Regions from separate parts of the Pseudalkalibacillus sp. JSM 102089 genome, predicted to be linked through region 3. Evidence: riboswitches for the same ligand, from Rfam matches in the RefSeq annotation. Region 3 holds a riboswitch; each other region holds the start of a gene.

Region 1 (6,031 bases), on a different contig from region 3:
TGCCGAAGAGCCGATGAGCTGTGTTGCAAAAGGGACAGGCCTCATGCTCGAGCATATTGACAAAATTGCAAAGAAAAAATTAGTCTAAATTAGAACGGAAACTATTCGTAAGGGTGTAATCATAATGGCGAACAACCATGAAAAGGTGAACCAGACCTCAGAGCATAAGGAACTTCTTAATGAAGAGGCCATAAAAACGAATAAGAATAAAGAAACGAAAGAGCGTAAGCCAAGGATTCGGTTAATTCCAATCTGGCTACGCCTTCTTCTCGTTGCCCTATTGCTCGTCGCTTCACTTGTAGCAGGTGCGATGATCGGTTACGGTGTCATTGGAGACGGAAGCCCTGCAGATGTCTTTAAGAAGAGTACATGGATAAAGATTAGTGATATCGTCAAAAAAGAAGAGTAACAGTTAGGAGAATGAATTATGTTAGATAGTCAGGACATTAAGAAGATTATCCCGCATCGTTACCCTTTTCTGCTCGTTGATCGAATTCTTGAAGTAGAAGAAGAAGTAAGAGCAGTTGGTATTAAGAACGTTACAGCGAATGAAGAGTTCTTTAATGGACATTTTCCAGATTACCCTGTTATGCCAGGTGTGTTAATCGTTGAAGCGCTTGCTCAGGTAGGTGCTGTCGCGATGCTGAAGAAGGAAGATAATCAAGGTAAGCTAGCTTTCTTTACTGGTATTGACAAATGTCGCTTTAAAAAACAGGTTAAACCGGGAGATCAGCTTCGTCTAGAAGTTGAAATCATTCGTATCAAAGGACCGATCGGCAAAGGAAAAGCAACAGCAACAGTGGACGGCGAAGTTGCAGCAGAAGCTGAGATTATGTTTGCTTTGAAGTAGGACAAGCAAATCCCTATTTCCGTGATTTATACGGAAATAGGGATTTTTTGGAGTGTGAAGTTCATATTAGTAGAGGCTCGATGATGACTCAAATGTTGATGTAATGTTAAACGATCATAGAGACTATGTAAATTCTAACAAATACTCTTTTTTACCTGCTATGATTTACTCAACCGCTACATAGCGGTAAAACTTATCGAGTTCAGGGAGGAATTTTGGAAATGAATAACAAGAAATTCATGCTCAAAATTGCAACTTCGTTAGTAGCTGTTATGTTAATCACAGCGTGTAACAGCGGTGAAAATGATTCTGATAACGGCAATAACTCTATGAACAATGGAAGCAACACCGAAGAGCCAGCGGCTAACGAAAACTCTGAGAACTCTGCTGAATAAGAACTTTCTCTCCTGTCCTTCGTGGACAGGAGTTTCTTCTTTCAAGAGATAATTCTTTTGTAAACAGTTGATTTATTCATTATTACCATGATGGAGTTGCCACTTCTTAAACTCTAAATAGTCTGCGAAATCTTTTTTTGTAATACCTGAGCGCATCGCTTCTTCGATTAATTCTTTCCACTCCGTGTCGAGTGCCGGCTCCTCGTGATCTTCTTCTAATATGAACACTTCCATAGGAACCTTTAATTCTGCCGCTATTTTTTCAAGAAATTGAATAGAAGGATTAGCCTGTTGATTTCGTTCAATCGAACTTAAATAAGACTTGGCAACCCCTGCCCGTTTAGCGAGTTCAGTTAAAGACAGTCCCATACGATTCCGATAAAGTTTAATTTTTTCCCCTATCATCCCTTTACCTCGACTTTATCATTATTTATTGTTTTAATTTTATCAAGAACAATTTGTTCTGTAAACAGAACAAATGTCGTGTTTTTATATTAGTCTTCTAAAAGTCTCGTTGAACAAAATAATTAAAATTTAAGAACGAGAGAGTATTTAGTAGTATATAGCAGATTATATGCTAATAACAACTCAATACAAAGAATTTTCAGTCTTTTTAAACTTCCAAAATAAGACTATATTAGATGTACATTCTAAATAAAGAACAAAACGTTCTTTATTAATGTCGTTTATTGATGAAATATATAAGGGGGATGGGGAATGAAAACGTATACTGACGAAAAATTGGATCAGGAATGGGTGGCCCTTATTTCAATTGCAAGAAGAATGGGATTATCTAAGGAGGAAGTGAAGGATTTTCTAATCAATTCCTCAAAAAAGTAAGGAGGAATGATGGTGATCAAGTTAGGGGAAGGAACTTTTGTCTCGTATATTTTAGGGAAAAGGATTAAAATCATTGCGGTTGATAAACAGGTCGCCAAACTTTACATCAATGACGAATATAAAGGGAAGTGCGATTTATCTTTTATTCTAGAGAAAATCCACGGACTTGAAAATAAAGAACAAGACATCAAGGGAATAATCCGAGATGAACAGAAAATGTACGATGAACTTAGGGAGATTATACAAAACCAAAATATTTCATCTCATTATGAATAAAGGGACAAAGTGGGAGAAGTTTTTTGTTATTTATTTAGCATGTATTAACACTCTTGATGGATTTATCACATATTGGGGAATTCAAAATGGATGGATCGGAGAAGTGAATCCACTAATGCGAGCGCTATTTCAAATGGATCCACTTGTTTTCCTAATGTATAAAATAGGTTTGTCTATTTTTCTGATCGTCTTACTTTTAAAATTTCATCACTTAAAATCCGTTTTAATACGGATTTTATTAATCGTGGCTTCAACAATATATTCTTTCATATTGTGTATCCACGGCTATTGGGTATATATACTGTTACCCAAATAGATAAGAGCCTACTGGAAGATGTCGGCTCTTAAAAAAACAATTTATTGATCAGACCCCTGTTTGGCCCGCCACTTATTAAACTCCAGAAACTCCCTGAACTGGTCCTTGCTTATACCAGACTCCATCGCTTCTTTAACGATCTTTTTCCATTCCGAGTCTAACTCACTCTGATGAATAGGATCATCTCCTTGAAGTAATACCTCTACCGAAACATCAAGAACATTAGATATTTTATCTAGGAATTGGATAGAGGGATTTGATTGTATATTTCGTTCAATTGAACTCAGATATGACTTGGCCACATTCGCGCGTTCCGCTAATTCTGAAAGAGATAACCCTTTGCGTAAACGATACTTCTTTACTTCTTCACCTATCACGTGTATCCCTCCGATGCTTCGACAAATTTCTTTGATTGTATGTAATTATACCAGTATGTTATTGTTCCGTAAATAGAACGAAAGCGGCCTCCGTTCTGCCGCTTTCGTTCAGGTTACACTCCTTCATTTTTGAGAAACGCTTTGATTTCAGAAATTTTGATGCCCAATTCCTTCGCTTCTTTCATTAGTTTAATCCATTCCTCGTCAAGATTTTCTTCTGTATGTACGCCCATGTAACTCCTCCTTAAACTCTTTCCAGGTAGTTCAGCCATCATAGAAGCCTTCTCAGAAGAAGCTTCCTTAGATCTGTTTACTTTGCGCCCACTTTTTTTCAAAAATGGTTGCCCTTTTCTGGAGGATACTTTGTACGATCCATCATATATTTATGAAAATCCTACTATCATAATAGGTCATTAAACCTACGAAAGGTGTTGTAATTTGTAAGAAATATCAAAAATATATGACTTTTTTTGTAAATAAATAGCTTTTTTAAAATTTGGTGTTAGGAAAATACATACATCCACTAGCGATGGTCAAAATAGGACTATTACAAAGATGGAGGTTTTTCTATGAAAAAGTGGATGTTGTTATTGATGACGATGTTACTTTCCCTGAGTATTGCGGCTTGTTCGAATGCAAATGAAGAAGAAGGACCGGTAGAAGATCCCGAGATGCAAGAAGATACACCAGAAGATGAAGAGAATGTTAACGAAGATGATGGAACGATTGATCAGGAAGACGATGATACAATGAATAAGGATGGTTCAGAAGAAGGCGATAAAGATGAAGATGGTAACATGGATGAAGGGGATATGGACGATACAGAGCAAAAATCAAATGATGAAACTGAAAACCAGCAATAGGGACCTTAACGGGTCTCTTTTTTATATAAAATTGTCTAAAAAATAGGTGGACGGGAATAGTCAGAAAAAAGGAGAGTGTTAAATATGAAGAAGGTAGCCGTTATAACAGGTGGTGGATCTGGCATTGGAGAAGCCGCAGCTAAACGCTTTGCAAAAGAAGGCGTTCGAGTTTGCTTATTTGATTTGAAGGAAAGTCGAGCCGAACAAGTGAAGGAGTCGATCGTAAAAAACGGGGGAGAGGCGTTTGTCCTTGATGTGGATGTGGCCGATGAAGAACGAGTTACATATGGTTTGAAGGAAGTTGTTAACAAATGGGGACGCGTTGATATTCTGTTTAACAATGCAGGAATTAATGGCACACTGAATCCGATTGAAGAAATGAAGGTTGATGAGTGGGATCAGACGATTGAAACAAATTTAAGAAGTACTTTTCTAATGGTGAAACATACAATCCCTTATATGAAAGAAGATGGAGGGAGTATCATTATTACTAGTTCCATAAATGGCAATCGGACTTTTTCGAACTTTGGTATGTCTGCTTATAGTACTTCAAAAGCAGGACAGGTAGCCTTTATGAAAATGGCTGCTCTTGAACTAGCGCAGTATCACATTCGCGTAAACGCCATTTGCCCTGGGGCAATCGATACGAACATTGATCAAAACACAGACAAGAAAGATAGTGTAGAAGAAATTGAAATTCCAGTAGAATATCCTGAAGGAAGTCATCCGCTTGAGCAAAAACCAGGTTCGCCACAACAGGTGGCAGACGTCGTTTACTTTCTAGCTTCTGATGCATCTAGTCATGTAACAGGGACAGAGATGTATGTTGATGGAGCGGAATCGCTGTTATAATGACTAGCTGCTCGGGTTTCTTATTGACGAAGCTCATTTGTCAGCTTATCGTTTAGGTTGAGGTGAAGCAGATGTTTACTAAAGTGCACCATGTTGCGATTATATGTGGAGATTACGAAAAATCAAAGGAGTTCTATGTAGGTACACTCGGTCTTAAGGTTATCGAAGAAACTTACAGAGAAGAACGAAACTCATACAAACTTGATCTTGCCGTCGGAGATCATACGAGAATTGAATTATTTTCATTCCCGAATGCGCCAGAGAGACCAAACTATCCTGAAGCAATGGGATTAAGACATATCGCTTTTGAAGTATTAGACCTTGATAAGACCGTTATTCATCTAACAGAAAGAGGAGTATCTTCTATTGAAGATGTAAGAGTAGATGAGCTCACAATGAAGCGGTTCACCTTTTTCAGTGATCCGGATGGTCTACCGATCGAGCTGTACGAAAAATAATGAAATTTTCTAAAAATAAGTTGATTACTTCCAAATCCTGTGGCAAAATAGATCGTGAAAGCGTTTGCTGGGATTTGGAACAGTTAGCTTATTTTTTATTTATAACTGCAAACGGTTTCCTAAAATTTACGGTTTTGTGCAAACGGTTTCACTAATCGTATTTTCAAGGGGGAAAAGGATGAAAAGGGGTAATCGAAGGAGATTTTCACTGTCACTCGTCGTCGTTCTGTTGATTCAATTGCTTGCTGGAGCTATTCCTGGAGCAGTGAAAGCGGCAGCAGTTAGTCCTCTCATAGACGGATCATCAGCTACGTTTATTTATGAAGGAGATGGGAGCGAAGAATCGGTCCTTGTTGCAGGTGATTTTACAAATTGGCAGGAAGGGGCACTTCCACTCGAGAAGGTAGATGACGTCTGGGAGTTAACGATAGATGGTCTATCCGATGGACTTCATCAGTACAAATTTATCGTGGGAGATGAATGGATGAAAGATCCTTTAAATCCAAATGGTGGCGATAATAGTACCTTTACGATTGGCGAGGTGAAAGACGAACGAATTGTCACCCTTGTTGGCGATTTGCAGGACGAGCTCGGTGCTTCAAAGGAATGGGATCCAACAGCTGAGGAAACAAAGATGGAAGCCATGGGAGGAGGATTTTATGAATTCTCTGGTGAACTTCCAGCAGGGAGTTATGAATATAAAATAGCGATCAATCAATCTTGGGGAGAGAGCTATGGTGATGGTGGAAACAATCTTAAATTAACACTGGATGAGAAAACAAAAGTAACGTTTTATTATCATGA
Region 2 (6,031 bases), on a different contig from region 3:
AATTCACTCGTTTCAAGGTTGGTTAGACCTAGTAAAAGGGACACAATGAGAAATGATAGAACAAGCGCTCCGCCCCAATCAAGAGTAGGTTTCTTACTCTCTGTTCGGTCATCCGGAAGCTTTAACCCCATTATGATAATAACAACAGCAATTGGAAGGTTGATAAAGAAAATCCAGCGCCAGCTAAGCTGTGCAACGAAGAAACCTCCAACGTTTGGTCCTAATATAGTTGCTACACCAAACATCGCACCTACTAAACCAAGGGCCATACCTCGTTTTTCTTTCGGAAAACTACTTCCAATTACAGCATTCGCTATCGGAATGATTCCCCCTCCTCCGAGGGCTTGAATCGCTCTTCCAACTAATAGAACAGGAAGGGATTGACTAACTCCCGCAAGAAGGGAACCTAGTGCAAATAACGTAATCCCTGCAAGAAAAATACGCTTTCTTCCAAATAAGTCAGCAAGTTTTCCTACAATCGGCATGCTTACCGCATAAACAAGTGTATAGATCGTAACGACCCAAACTGTCCATTTCAAATCGATGCCAAGATCTTCTATAAGTGTTGTTAAGGCAGGAGAAACGATTCCTGAATCAAGCGCGCCTAGAAAAACCCCTAATAAAAATGTAATTAAAATAAAGCGAAGTTTTTTATCCACGGCAAAACCATCCCCTTCATATTCATATGTGTATTATCACATATGAATATGAAGGCTTCAACTTTTAAAATGCTTTAAAAAGCTTTTTACAAAGATGGCCATAACAGGTTTTTCAAGTCTTCATAATTAGTAACATATAGATCGGCGCCTGAAGAATTATTCTGAAACAAACACGTTTTCATTCCCACTTCTTTAGCGGGGAGAATATCAAGTACTCTGTCACCAACGGCAAGATCCAGCTGATACTTGTTATTCAAATGGTGATAGGATGCAGGATCAGGCTTACGTGGAAATCCATCATCTCCGGCTACAAGATCAGCGAAATAATGCTCCATTTTAAAATACTCTAAAATCGTGATCACCTCTTCACGCGGTTTATGAGTCATGATGACATTCAATTCAGCTTTTTGAAGAATTGTTTTCAAACCAGGAAATGGTGGTTTATCTTCTGGTGACAAAGCATTATCCATTTTACGAAACGTTTTAATTTGTTCTTCAGTTAATTGAAACACTTCCGTCGCATGACGAAAAGACACTTTTAGCTCTTTTAAAATATCTTCTTCCTTTACATCATTAGAAACTAATTCTTTCATCACTTTTGTAAAAGCAGGGTATGTATCAAATAATGTGCCATCAAAATCCCATAGAATCCTCACTTACTATTCACTCCTTATTAGTTATAAAACAAGTTTGTTTAATCTCGCGGGTAAACGATCAATAAGAATCATTGTCATTCTTTATTATAAAGAAAAGCCGCTCGAATTTTGAGCGGCTTCTTACATTAAAATTGTGTTTTTTCTTCAAGAAAGCTTTTCAGTTCAGAAATCGGCATTCTCTTTTGTTCCATTGTGTCACGGTCACGAATCGTCACTTGTTGGTCTTCAACAGAATCAAAATCAAATGTAATGGCATACGGTGTACCAACTTCATCATGACGACGGTAACGTTTACCAATTGAGCCAGCCTCATCATAATCAACCATAAAGTATTTTGAAAGTTCCGCATGAACAGCACGCGCTTCTTCAGAAAGCTTCTTAGATAGAGGGAATACAGCAGCTTTAAACGGAGCGATCGCTGGATGGAAGTGCATCACACTTCTAGTTGTGCCATCTTCTAGCTCCTGTTCTTCATATGCTTCAATCAAGAAAGCAAGAGTGACGCGGTCAGCACCAAGTGAAGGCTCAATGCAATAAGGTACATACTTCTCACCTGTTTGTTGATCGTGATAAGTGAAATCTTCATTGGAATGTTCCATATGCTGCTTTAAGTCGTAATCTGTTCGAGAAGCAACACCCCAAAGTTCGCCCCAACCAAATGGGAACTTGTACTCGATATCAGTTGTTGCATTACTATAATGCGACAGTTCATCTTCCGCATGCTCACGCAGTCGGATGCTATCTTCTTTTACACCAAGATTTAGAAGCCAGTTTTTGCAGTACTCTTTCCAATACTCATGCCACTCTAGTTCGTTACCTGGCTTACAGAAGAATTCAAGCTCCATTTGTTCAAATTCACGAGTACGGAATGTAAAGTTTCCAGGTGTAATTTCATTCCGGAAGCTTTTTCCAACTTGTGCAATACCAAAAGGCACTTTCTTACGCATAGAGCGTTGAACATTTTTAAAGTTTACGAAGATTCCCTGCGCCGTTTCTGGGCGAAGGTAAATTTCACTCGTGCTCGATTTTGTTACACCTTGATGGGTTTTAAACATAAGATCAAATTGACGGATTTCTGTGAAATCTTCACTGCCACACTCCGGGCAAGTAATATGATTTTCTTTCATCAAACGCTCCATTTCTTCAAATGAAAGGCCGTCTGCAATCATGTCCTCTTCTTCAGTTGAAAGAGCGTCCTCAATTAATTTATCTGCACGGTGACGTGTTTTACAGCTTTTGCAATCAATTAAAGGATCATTGAAATTACCTAAATGTCCTGAAGCTTCCCACGTTTTTGGATTCATTAGAATGGCGGCATCTAGACCACTATTATAAGGTGATTCTTGAACAAACTTCTTCCACCATGCATCTTTAATATTTTTCTTAAGTTCTACACCAAGTGGTCCATAATCCCATGTATTTGCTAGTCCACCGTAAATATCAGAACCAGGGAAAATAAATCCTCTGTGCTTCGATACTGAAACGATCTGATCCATTGAAATTGTCATGTCATTCTCTCCTTTTTTCTCAATCAATATAAAAAGCTCCCAATCCATGGACAAAAAATGTCCAGGGACGAGAGCTTATGCACCCGCGGTTCCACCCTAGTTGATGCAAATAAGGCATCCACTTTAAGTAACGTAACTCCAGACTGCCGTTTCATCAGACCTCGTTCGGGCTTCCACCGTCCCCGAATCGCTAAAAACAAGGTTACTCTGACTACTATTTATCCTTCATAGTTAGTATGGTTTATGTATGCAATTGATATGACATATGATACAAAAAATATTGCCCTAAAGTCAAGGAATATTCATTTCACACCGTATTTGCTTTCATCAAAGCTTATCACAAAAAAACGACCTTATAGGTCGTCATGCATTTATGTATATTCATAGATGTCGGTTTTTGTGTTGTTTTAAGAATGCTTGTACCTCTTCTTTCTTCAATCCAAGTTCTCTGGCAGCCCTCATGAGAATAACCCATTCTTGATCAAGTACCTTCTTAGGCTTAGGTTTAGCCATGGTCATTCTTTTCTCCTCCTTCATGGGTTTTCCAGGAGGACCAGCCGTCATCGTTGGAGAACCAACATTAGACCTGTGTCTTTGCGTCCCATCCTTTAGGATGGTTTGCCCTTGTCTGGAGAATTCAGAAATGACACATTCCGACCATAAACTTACAAAATACACAACTTTTTAGTGAATCGATGTGATTATCGAGAAGTTTGACGTTATATGCTACTAATATACCAGTTATTCGATGAAAATTCAAAATATTTTTAAATTTCCATTTCTACTTCTAACATCCTACGATTTCACTCATATGCTAACTGTATTCCCTGAATATATTTTTCGCAAAGGAAGAGTGATATGCAGAGAAATCACATTAGTACCGCTTGGAGCGGTAAACATGTTGTTTTACTTCGTTGTGAACCCATCTCTAGCACCGTAAAAACCATGTATAAAAGTATTCATGCCCCAACAGAACCATTACATCCACATTGTAGTGAAACACTCTCTACTTACCTTAGCATTGGATATACAGTTGCATTTGTTCATTCATTAATTGACGGCTCCATCGAATATGTTCTAACAAAATAAAAGAAGGTTGCCTTCGCAACCTTCTCTTTTGTTTAGAATTGACTTAAATATTCTTTCACCTGATCTGGATTTTTGGTATTCGCACTATGCAAGTGACCAATCTTTTTGCCGTCTTTATAGACAAGAAGGCTCGGGATACCCATAACATCATTTTCCTCTGTAATTTCAGGGAATTGTTCAATATCGATTTGAGCCCATTGCTTTTCATGATGCGCATTCATTATATCATCAATAAAAAAGTCAAGGCGCTTGCAATCCGGGCACCAGTTAGCTTCATATTTTAGAATGGATACGCCATTATTGTTAATGAATGACTGATAAGAATCAGCTGTTTCAATCTTCTTCATGATTATCTCTCCTTCACCTATATCTTCATTAACAATTATATCGAAATAATCATTGAATGTCTGTAAGAAAGCTTACGTTAATTCACACTAAGATAGTGCAAACTGAAAAGCTGTTCTTGATCAGTCCATGTTTTCATTGGTGTGAAACCTGAATTCTCTGCTAACTGTTTAAGTTCTTTAAGATTCTGTTCGAGTCGGATAGTATTCTTCTGGCTATGTGATTTCTTCAAATAGCTCTGATCCATTGCGAAGTTTTTAATGATTACTTATCATCTGCAAGACGAATGCCGGTAAATTGCCAGCGTTTATCTGGACCAAAGAAATTTCGATAAGTCGGACGAATATGAGATACGGAGGTAACACATGATCCGCCTCTTAGAATCATCTGACTGCTCATGAATTTTGCATTATACTCACCCAACGCCCCGTCAAGCGGTTTATTACCAGGGTAAGGCATATAAGGACTTTTCGTCCATTCCCACACATCTCCATAGGCTTTTTTTATTCTACCTTCATTTTCCTTGATCGATGCCACGGGATGATAGATGCCATCTTCAACAAAATTACCCGCAATCGGCTGATCGCGAACTGCAAGTTCCCATTCGGACTCAGAAGGAAGTCTTTTACCTACAAAGCTTGCATATGCTTCAGCTTCGTAGTAACTAATATGTGTAACAGGTTCTTCTATATTTAGTGGAACTAACCCATGGAGCGTAAAAGTATACCACTCCCCATCCTTTTCAACCCAATGCAACGGTGCTTGCCAATTTTCTTTCTTTACTGTTGCCCAACCATCTGATAACCAGTAGGTCGCTTCTTTATAACCACCAGCTTTAATAAACGCAAGATACTCCCCGTTCGTTACTGTTCTAGTCGCTAACTTAAATGGCTCAAGCCAAGATTTATGTATTGGACGTTCATTATCAAAGGAAAAACCATCATCTTCATTTATACCCGTTTCAATCAGACCTCCCTCAAACGAGATCCACTCTAATGGTGTAGCTTTTTCTTTAGAATTAACCTCAAGTGAACGGTAGACGGGTTTCAATGGATTAATGGAAAAATTATATTTAATGTCGGTCATTAAAAGCTCTTGATGCTGTTGCTCGTGATTCAATCCGATTTCTACTAAATCAGCAACCTGGTGAAGTTTACTATCGTCAATTTCTTGAATAAGAGTAACCATTTCTTCATCAATATCAGATCGATAGCTTCTAACTTTATCTATATTTGGTCTGCTCAGCAAACCTCTTGCATGGCGAGGGAAATAACTTCCTACACTTTCATAGTACGAGTTAAATAAGTATTCGAATTCTTCGTGAAACGACTTGTAATTTTCACAGTATTCTTTCAGAATAAACGTTTCAAAAAACCACGTTGTGTGTGCCATGTGCCATTTGGGAGGACTTACATCTGGAATCGATTGAATAGTGAAATCCTCCGTTTCAAGTGGTTCCACTAATGTGTTCGTCATTGTGCGTGTTGCTTCATAAGCATGAAGCAATTGTTCTCGTAATTCGTTTAATTGAATGGATTGTTGTACCATAAGTTCCTCCCCAAAATCTTAATAATTTATGAACATAAAGTTTTACCCTAGTTTTAACTAAATTAAACATTTAAAGACATATTCCTGTTTTTATGAGAGCATTTGAAATTTCTTTATGGCCCTTTGTGTTGGGATGAATTCCATCTGAAGCTAAAAATTCCTTTTCCCGTCCTTTAAAAACTGGATAAATATTAGCAACTTTAACGAATTTTCCAGCTGAACATGT
Region 3 (6,031 bases):
TTTGTAAGAGTGAGCTGGTAGAGAGAGCCCTCTTTACTCAATAAGCTCACTTCTCCATAAGGGAAAGAACCTGTTTCAATTCGTTTACCTTGCTGTACTCGAATGAGCATTGTGGAAGGATTTAACAGGTCTTCTCCAGATACATGAATATAATCTTCTTCATACGTCACATCAATGCTTGCTTCCTCATATTTTTTGTATTTCAATAAACCATTATGTTGTGTTAAAGGTTCAAGGTATGGGTAGTAATCATTTGTTTTCTTTAACATAGCTTCAAGGTTTGTTTTCATACCCTCCCAGCCATCTCCCGTGGATCGTGCGGGGTCTAGCACATCATCTGGGTGAACAAAATGGGACATCATGCCAAAGTTCGCAATGGCATCAATTTGGATAAATTGATCTTCTTCAGATTCAAGATACCCACTAGAAATTCTTGGGAAGTTATATAAGCGATCGTACGACTCGTCTTGTCCAAATTCCTGGATATAGCTACCATCCTGATCGGTTCCTGAATAGAGAGCAGCGATCACCTCCAAGTGAGGGAGACTTTCCACAAGCGCAGCTATGCCAGTTTTATTAATAATATTAGAAGGAGGGACGTAGCTTTTAATTTGTTCTTTTGGGAAGAAATAATCGAATGAAGATTTGATGCGCTTGATTCCGACGGTCATTTCTTCCTGGCTTTCCCATGGAGAATAGCCAAGTTTAGGATCGATTGGTTCGTTATCTAGAACAAGTGATTGATGGTTATACCCATGTAAGCCTAGCTCTCCATCATGCTTCAATATGTCTCTTCCAAAATTCAGCATTGGATAGCGGATTCGCTCATTGAGGTCTTCGCTAGATTGTTCGGTTGTATCACGATACGTTCCAATGATTACACCTGTGTACAATACATTGTAATCCTCAGCAAGCTGTTTCATATCCTGCCACCAAACATTCGTGTAAAATTCTTTAATCGTCATATCATATTTATTTTGAATGGTGTCGGTTGTTTCATAAGGAACAGGGGACGGGAAGTCATCCAGATACACCACTTTAATACCGGCCTGACTGCTGACAAAAGCTGGGGTGAGGAACGACATAGCTTGTAGCAATAGCCCCCGAGAAATTTTTTCGGCAACGGAAGTAGTATTCCAGAATAGGATTTTTCCTTTCCCAAATTCATGTGTCCACAAAATAGGTTCGTCCTCGACTTTAATGAATACTTCTGAAGTTTTCTTAAGTTCCACATCGGCAATGCTATGGGCGAATAACGTAGAGCTGCTGTCTAAATCTATGTAACCTGGTAACAGTTCTTTTTTAAATGAAAGGCCGTTATAGCCGTCCATAAAATCTCCAAAATCAGTTACGCCAAGAAGCTCATTCCATTCGGCATTAATAAACCGAGAACCTATATAAAGTCGTCCTCCATCCTCGACGAACGATTTAATTTCTTCATAAGGCCAGTCTTTCGAGTGTTCTCCTGCTAGGACGAGGACATTGTAAGGAGAAGCCTCGATGGAAGGAATCTCATCTATCGAAATGGGCTCGTAAGCTACTTTGGCATAATCAAGAGCATGTTGGAGATTTGAGAGAACCGATTTCGATAAGTCGCTATCATCTTCATGGATATATATTTTCATCTTTTCTCCTTTCAACTCGTTGGATGAGGAGCTCATTGTTGCGTAAGAAACCTCTTTCGATTCCTTTGCAGGAAGAAGTTGTTGAAAGAGATCAAGACGAAGCATTTGTAAGCCACCAATAAAGATGAGAAGAAGAACAAATATGGCGATCACATATTGATACGATTGCTTTTTCATTCTGCATTTCCCCCAAGTTGTTTTAGGACAAAGTGTTGTTTGTCAGGTATTTTCCATTCTGGTACGTATATTTCTATCGCATTGAGAAGGGGTCTGATCATCGCCCAACTTCGCTTTCCGTAATAGTATTCAATTAATTTAAGGTAGCCTTCTGGTTCATTCTGAAAGGCCTCGGTCATGTATTTATACGTTTCGATAGCTTTTTCTTCATCACCCATCTCTAAATAAAGATCACCAAGATAAACATATCGCTGCGTATCATTTGTTGGGTTTTTTGTTTCATTTTCTAGTAAAGTAGCATATTCTTTCTGCACGTTACGAAGTGAACTATCTTCAAGTAATCCGCTTTTTATATAACGCTCGTACACATCAGCAACCTTTAGAAAGCTACTTTCATCATGAAGACGGTAAAGATCTTTCGCTTTCTGGAGTTCTTTCTCATACCGATCAAGAAGAATGTTCATCGTGGCCGCCGCGTAATGAACGGTTTCAGAATCGCTATTATTTAAGCCAAGGTTTAAATATTTTCCTTGATTCGTAATGTTTGAATTAATGAGACGGACTATTAAATCTTTTCTAGTAGTATGTTCATGATCGTTAAGTGCTTCCGTTAACGGGACTAAGTCAAGGCTAGTTGCTGCTTCATGACGAAGCGATTCCAGGTTTAAAACATCGAATGACACATATTCTCCGTAGTCAACGAGCATTTTATCTGTTACCCAGCGTTTCGCTAAGAGCCACGAAATGACTCCGAAAAGCTCACCAATCAGAGGTAAAAAGCAAGAAACGATAGCAATCCATGTAATTACACCATGATGGTTTTGATCCACAACCCGTTTTAACAAAAAGGATAAGATGAACATGAATATCGCATGGATAATATAAAGAAGGATAAGAGGATAGAATAAATTATCCAACATGCATGCCACCCTTTTCGGTTAAGGCTTTCTTGATTCGGTGTTTGACAATTTCTGCATTTTCCGGAGCTGTTCCAGGCAATAAGAAAGAGAAAATGTTTTCTGATGGGTCATATCCCATAATGTCAATTTCTCGAAGATAAGACCTAAGAATGATCTCAGCTTCAACAGGTGTAATACGATCGAATTTAGCAAAGTGAACGTGAATAACACTATAGGATTGATCAAATTCCTCGTTTCGTTTCTTCTGTATTTGCACCTTATGATCAAAGGCTTCTTTGAAATAAATATTTGTTCCCTGGAACATCTTTACTTTCTCTTCTTTCAGTTCAAGCTCAGTTGCTTTTTCAATCCTTGATGACATCCAATCAAGGACAAGCGACATGATTTGAATTTCATAAGTTGTTAGTTTAGCAAAATCAACTTGATAGATAACGAGTACTTCTTTGATCTGGTTATCATAAATAATTGGTCCAACTAGAACTGGGGAATTGTTCTCATCTTCTATCGTTCGAAGTGTGATCGTTTTATTACGGAAGAGGCGTTTGTAAACCGCCGAATCTTCTTCAATAAAAACCGTTTGCGGAAGATGGTTGGAGTCGCCCTTTCGAATGTGAAGACGTAAAGTTCTTTTAGAAGAATCCAAATGATAGATCGCTAATTCTTTCGCTTTAAAGAGATTCGAGATAATCGTAATGGCTTCATTTCGAATTAGTTCAGGTGATGATTGATCAAGTGCCTTCCCCACTTGATAGATACGTGTCAGACTATGTTCAGATTCCAGCATTTTTTCTTGCATCGTTTTCTGAGAATGTTCTAGTAGTTTAATAGCTTCAGTTAATTGTTCATTCTCATCTTTTAACTCATCGTGACGATAATGAAGGCTTTCATATCGTTCCTGGAAGGATGTACTGTATAAGCCACAAATGATGGCTAATAATAAGGTGAATAAAATCCATGAGGCTTCACTCGTATCATAGAAAAGCAGGTATATATCTCCTCCGTTAAAGCCGATGGCCATCATATGATAAATAAGGGCTAGAAAGAAGCTAAGCAACCCCATTGTTAATCCATACCTTAAAGAGAAAAGAAGAACAAAGAAAAATAATGGATCAAGCTCCCAGGTAGTTAAGTGAAGCTGAAAGAGTTGGTCACTAATACCGATAAGTGCAATAACAATAATGACCTCAACCAGTTTCCTTAGTGTGTTTTTCTGTGTGTAAATCATACAATCATCCTCATCTAAGAAAATTAAATACTTTTATGCAAAAAATATTGTGGAATTAATTCCAATTTCTGATATACTATTTTTGAAAACTAAATATGGAGAAGGGCAAACTTATTGAAAAATAAGGGCGCAAAGACATGGGTCGTCGATTCTATTTTGTGAATACCGATCGCCAGTCTACAATGCCAGAGCCGCTCTCTGATTAATCAGGAGGCCAACCAATGGGTATTATCTCAACAAAGCAAATTGTTGCAATGTCATGTGCTATTCTGTTTACATTTATCATGATTTCTCCTCTGACCTCTCACGCCGCCAGTCATCCACTATCTGACGTCACTTCTTACAAAGTTTATTATGATGCTCCTACGCCACGATTAATTACAAAAATGAAGCAATACGACGTAATGATCATAGAACCTGTTTACTATAGTAAACAACAAATTTCAGAAATTAAAAGTTCTGGTACAAAAGTTTATGGCTATATTAATACGATGGAAGCTGATAATTGGAATACAGCACTTATCAATCAATTAAATGAAGCTGATTTCTTTCACCGTAACGGAGAAAGAGTTCACTACACCGAATGGGATTCCTATCTCACCGATATCACTTCTGTTCACTATCGTGACGTTCTTCTATCAGAAGTGACAGCGCAAATCGCTGAAAAGGGACTTGATGGTGTTTTCCTTGATACAGTCGGTAATATTGATAATGAACATTGGGAGAACCCAACTGTCCTTCAAGCTCAACAAGAAGGAATGGTAGCCTTCTTACAACAAATCAAGCAACAACATCCTTCACTTTCTCTCATACAAAATTGGGGCTTTCAAACGTTAAAAGATTACACAAGTTCTTACGTTGATGCGATTATGTGGGAGAACTTCAATTATTCAACCGTATCGAAGGACGAATGGTCAAAAGATCGTATGGCTGATTTAAAAGAAATTCAGCAAGAAACAGACTTAGCAGTTCTTACGGTTTCAACAGAGCAGAAATGGAATGGCATTTCTTATGCTGAATCTAATGGTTTTGTTCATTTCCATACGAGGAATGGTTATAATAGCTGGTAAGTTCTTAATAATAGAATTGCATATAAATTAATAAAATACCATATTTTATGTAGATATTTCGATATAAATATTTTAAATTCCGACAGCGTTCGTCAAAAGCGAACGCTTATGTTTTTTAAAGAACGAAAAGTCTTAGTTGAAGAATAAAATGATGAAAAGATGTTAAAGAGTGGAGAGATTTTTCTTACCTAGTTTAAGCTGGAACATTTGTTAAGGGCTTCGCTGAAGATAATGGACGTTACTTATCAAATTAAATAAAACCGCAAAAGGTTAAGCTTAAATGCGCTTAACCTTTTTGCGGTAGTGAGAAGTGAAAGGTTATTGGATATTTGCTGTTTCAAGCTCAACTGCTTTTATAGCACCTTCCTTTGCTTCTGAAACAAACGCTAACTTATTTTCACCAGTATAATATACGTGCAAGTATTCGTTATCAAGTTCGTTGAATACAACTTCATCAGGCTCGCCAAACTGACAAACTACATCTGTATAAGGGATAGCGGGTCCTTCCGATAACGCGTTATAACGTAAATGACTTACCGTTTCGTTTGCAGTTAGGTAAGCGTACTTTTCATCATAGAAACCGGGTGTTCCTTCATAGAATGTTTCATCATAGGTCATCTCAGGCTTTATCTTCTTTAGGGCTTCTTCAGACATACCAAGAAAAATGGAAGCATCCTTAAGATGACCTTGCTCTGCAAAATCCAGTAATTCTGAATGGAATGGAGCTTTTTCACAGGAAGAAGCCTCTTCTAATGTTAGTGGTTTTTCATCTGTCATCTTATAATCACCGTTGAATCCAACAGCTGCATCATGGTAACTAAGACAAGCTTCTTCAATGAATGTAATAACGTCATTCGTTCGAATAAACGTACCTGAACAAGAGGGGTCTTCCGTATCCTCAAACGTTGCTTCATCACCGTTTATTGTAGCTGTTCCATTCAATTTCCCAACATCCGATCCACTACTAACGTCGATCGTAAACTGAAAGGATTCTTTCGTCACGTTTGATATGCT

What was found. Region 3 has a riboswitch for cyclic di-GMP ahead of ABVF21_RS14165 (endo alpha-1,4 polygalactosaminidase). Riboswitches for the same ligand answer to the same signal wherever they lie in the genome.
Region 1: it holds a riboswitch for cyclic di-GMP, as region 3 does, so the genes downstream of both, ABVF21_RS06625 (anti-repressor SinI family protein) here and ABVF21_RS14165 (endo alpha-1,4 polygalactosaminidase) in region 3, are expected to answer to the same signal.
Region 2: it holds a riboswitch for cyclic di-GMP, as region 3 does, so the genes downstream of both, ABVF21_RS01210 (anti-repressor SinI family protein) here and ABVF21_RS14165 (endo alpha-1,4 polygalactosaminidase) in region 3, are expected to answer to the same signal.

Annotation. Positions count from the first base shown of each region.
Region 1 covers NZ_JBEWYW010000002.1:414,576-420,606, reverse strand. The annotation lists gene ABVF21_RS06670 (rod shape-determining protein) at 1-88, shown strand, start outside; gene ABVF21_RS06665 (DNA-directed RNA polymerase subunit beta) at 125-409, shown strand; gene fabZ (3-hydroxyacyl-ACP dehydratase FabZ) at 428-850, shown strand; gene ABVF21_RS06655 (hypothetical protein) at 1,066-1,245, shown strand; gene ABVF21_RS06650 (helix-turn-helix domain-containing protein) at 1,318-1,650, opposite strand; gene ABVF21_RS06645 (anti-repressor SinI family protein) at 1,963-2,085, shown strand; gene ABVF21_RS06640 (hypothetical protein) at 2,098-2,361, shown strand; gene ABVF21_RS06635 (DUF5658 family protein) at 2,291-2,677, shown strand; gene ABVF21_RS06630 (helix-turn-helix domain-containing protein) at 2,719-3,054, opposite strand; gene ABVF21_RS06625 (anti-repressor SinI family protein) at 3,168-3,287, opposite strand; cyclic di-GMP riboswitch class I at 3,310-3,410, opposite strand; gene ABVF21_RS06620 (hypothetical protein) at 3,624-3,917, shown strand; gene ABVF21_RS06615 (SDR family oxidoreductase) at 4,002-4,769, shown strand; gene gloA2 (SMU1112c/YaeR family gloxylase I-like metalloprotein) at 4,841-5,227, shown strand; gene ABVF21_RS06605 (alpha amylase N-terminal ig-like domain-containing protein) at 5,406-6,031, shown strand, end outside.
Region 2 covers NZ_JBEWYW010000001.1:264,921-270,951, forward strand. The annotation lists gene ABVF21_RS01195 (MFS transporter) at 1-659, opposite strand, end outside; gene ABVF21_RS01200 (HAD-IA family hydrolase) at 746-1,315, opposite strand; gene ABVF21_RS01205 (glycine--tRNA ligase) at 1,441-2,823, opposite strand; gene ABVF21_RS01210 (anti-repressor SinI family protein) at 3,205-3,342, opposite strand; cyclic di-GMP riboswitch class I at 3,368-3,456, opposite strand; gene ABVF21_RS01215 (hypothetical protein) at 3,682-3,912, shown strand; gene ABVF21_RS01220 (thioredoxin family protein) at 3,945-4,259, opposite strand; gene egtB (ergothioneine biosynthesis protein EgtB) at 4,522-5,805, opposite strand; gene ABVF21_RS01230 (SGNH/GDSL hydrolase family protein) at 5,876-6,031, opposite strand, start outside.
Region 3 covers NZ_JBEWYW010000006.1:63,256-69,286, reverse strand. The annotation lists gene ABVF21_RS14180 (DUF2194 domain-containing protein) at 1-1,802, opposite strand, end outside; gene ABVF21_RS14175 (hypothetical protein) at 1,799-2,719, opposite strand; gene ABVF21_RS14170 (hypothetical protein) at 2,712-3,947, opposite strand; cyclic di-GMP riboswitch class I at 4,042-4,132, shown strand; gene ABVF21_RS14165 (endo alpha-1,4 polygalactosaminidase) at 4,169-5,017, shown strand; gene ABVF21_RS14160 (hypothetical protein) at 5,336-6,031, opposite strand, start outside.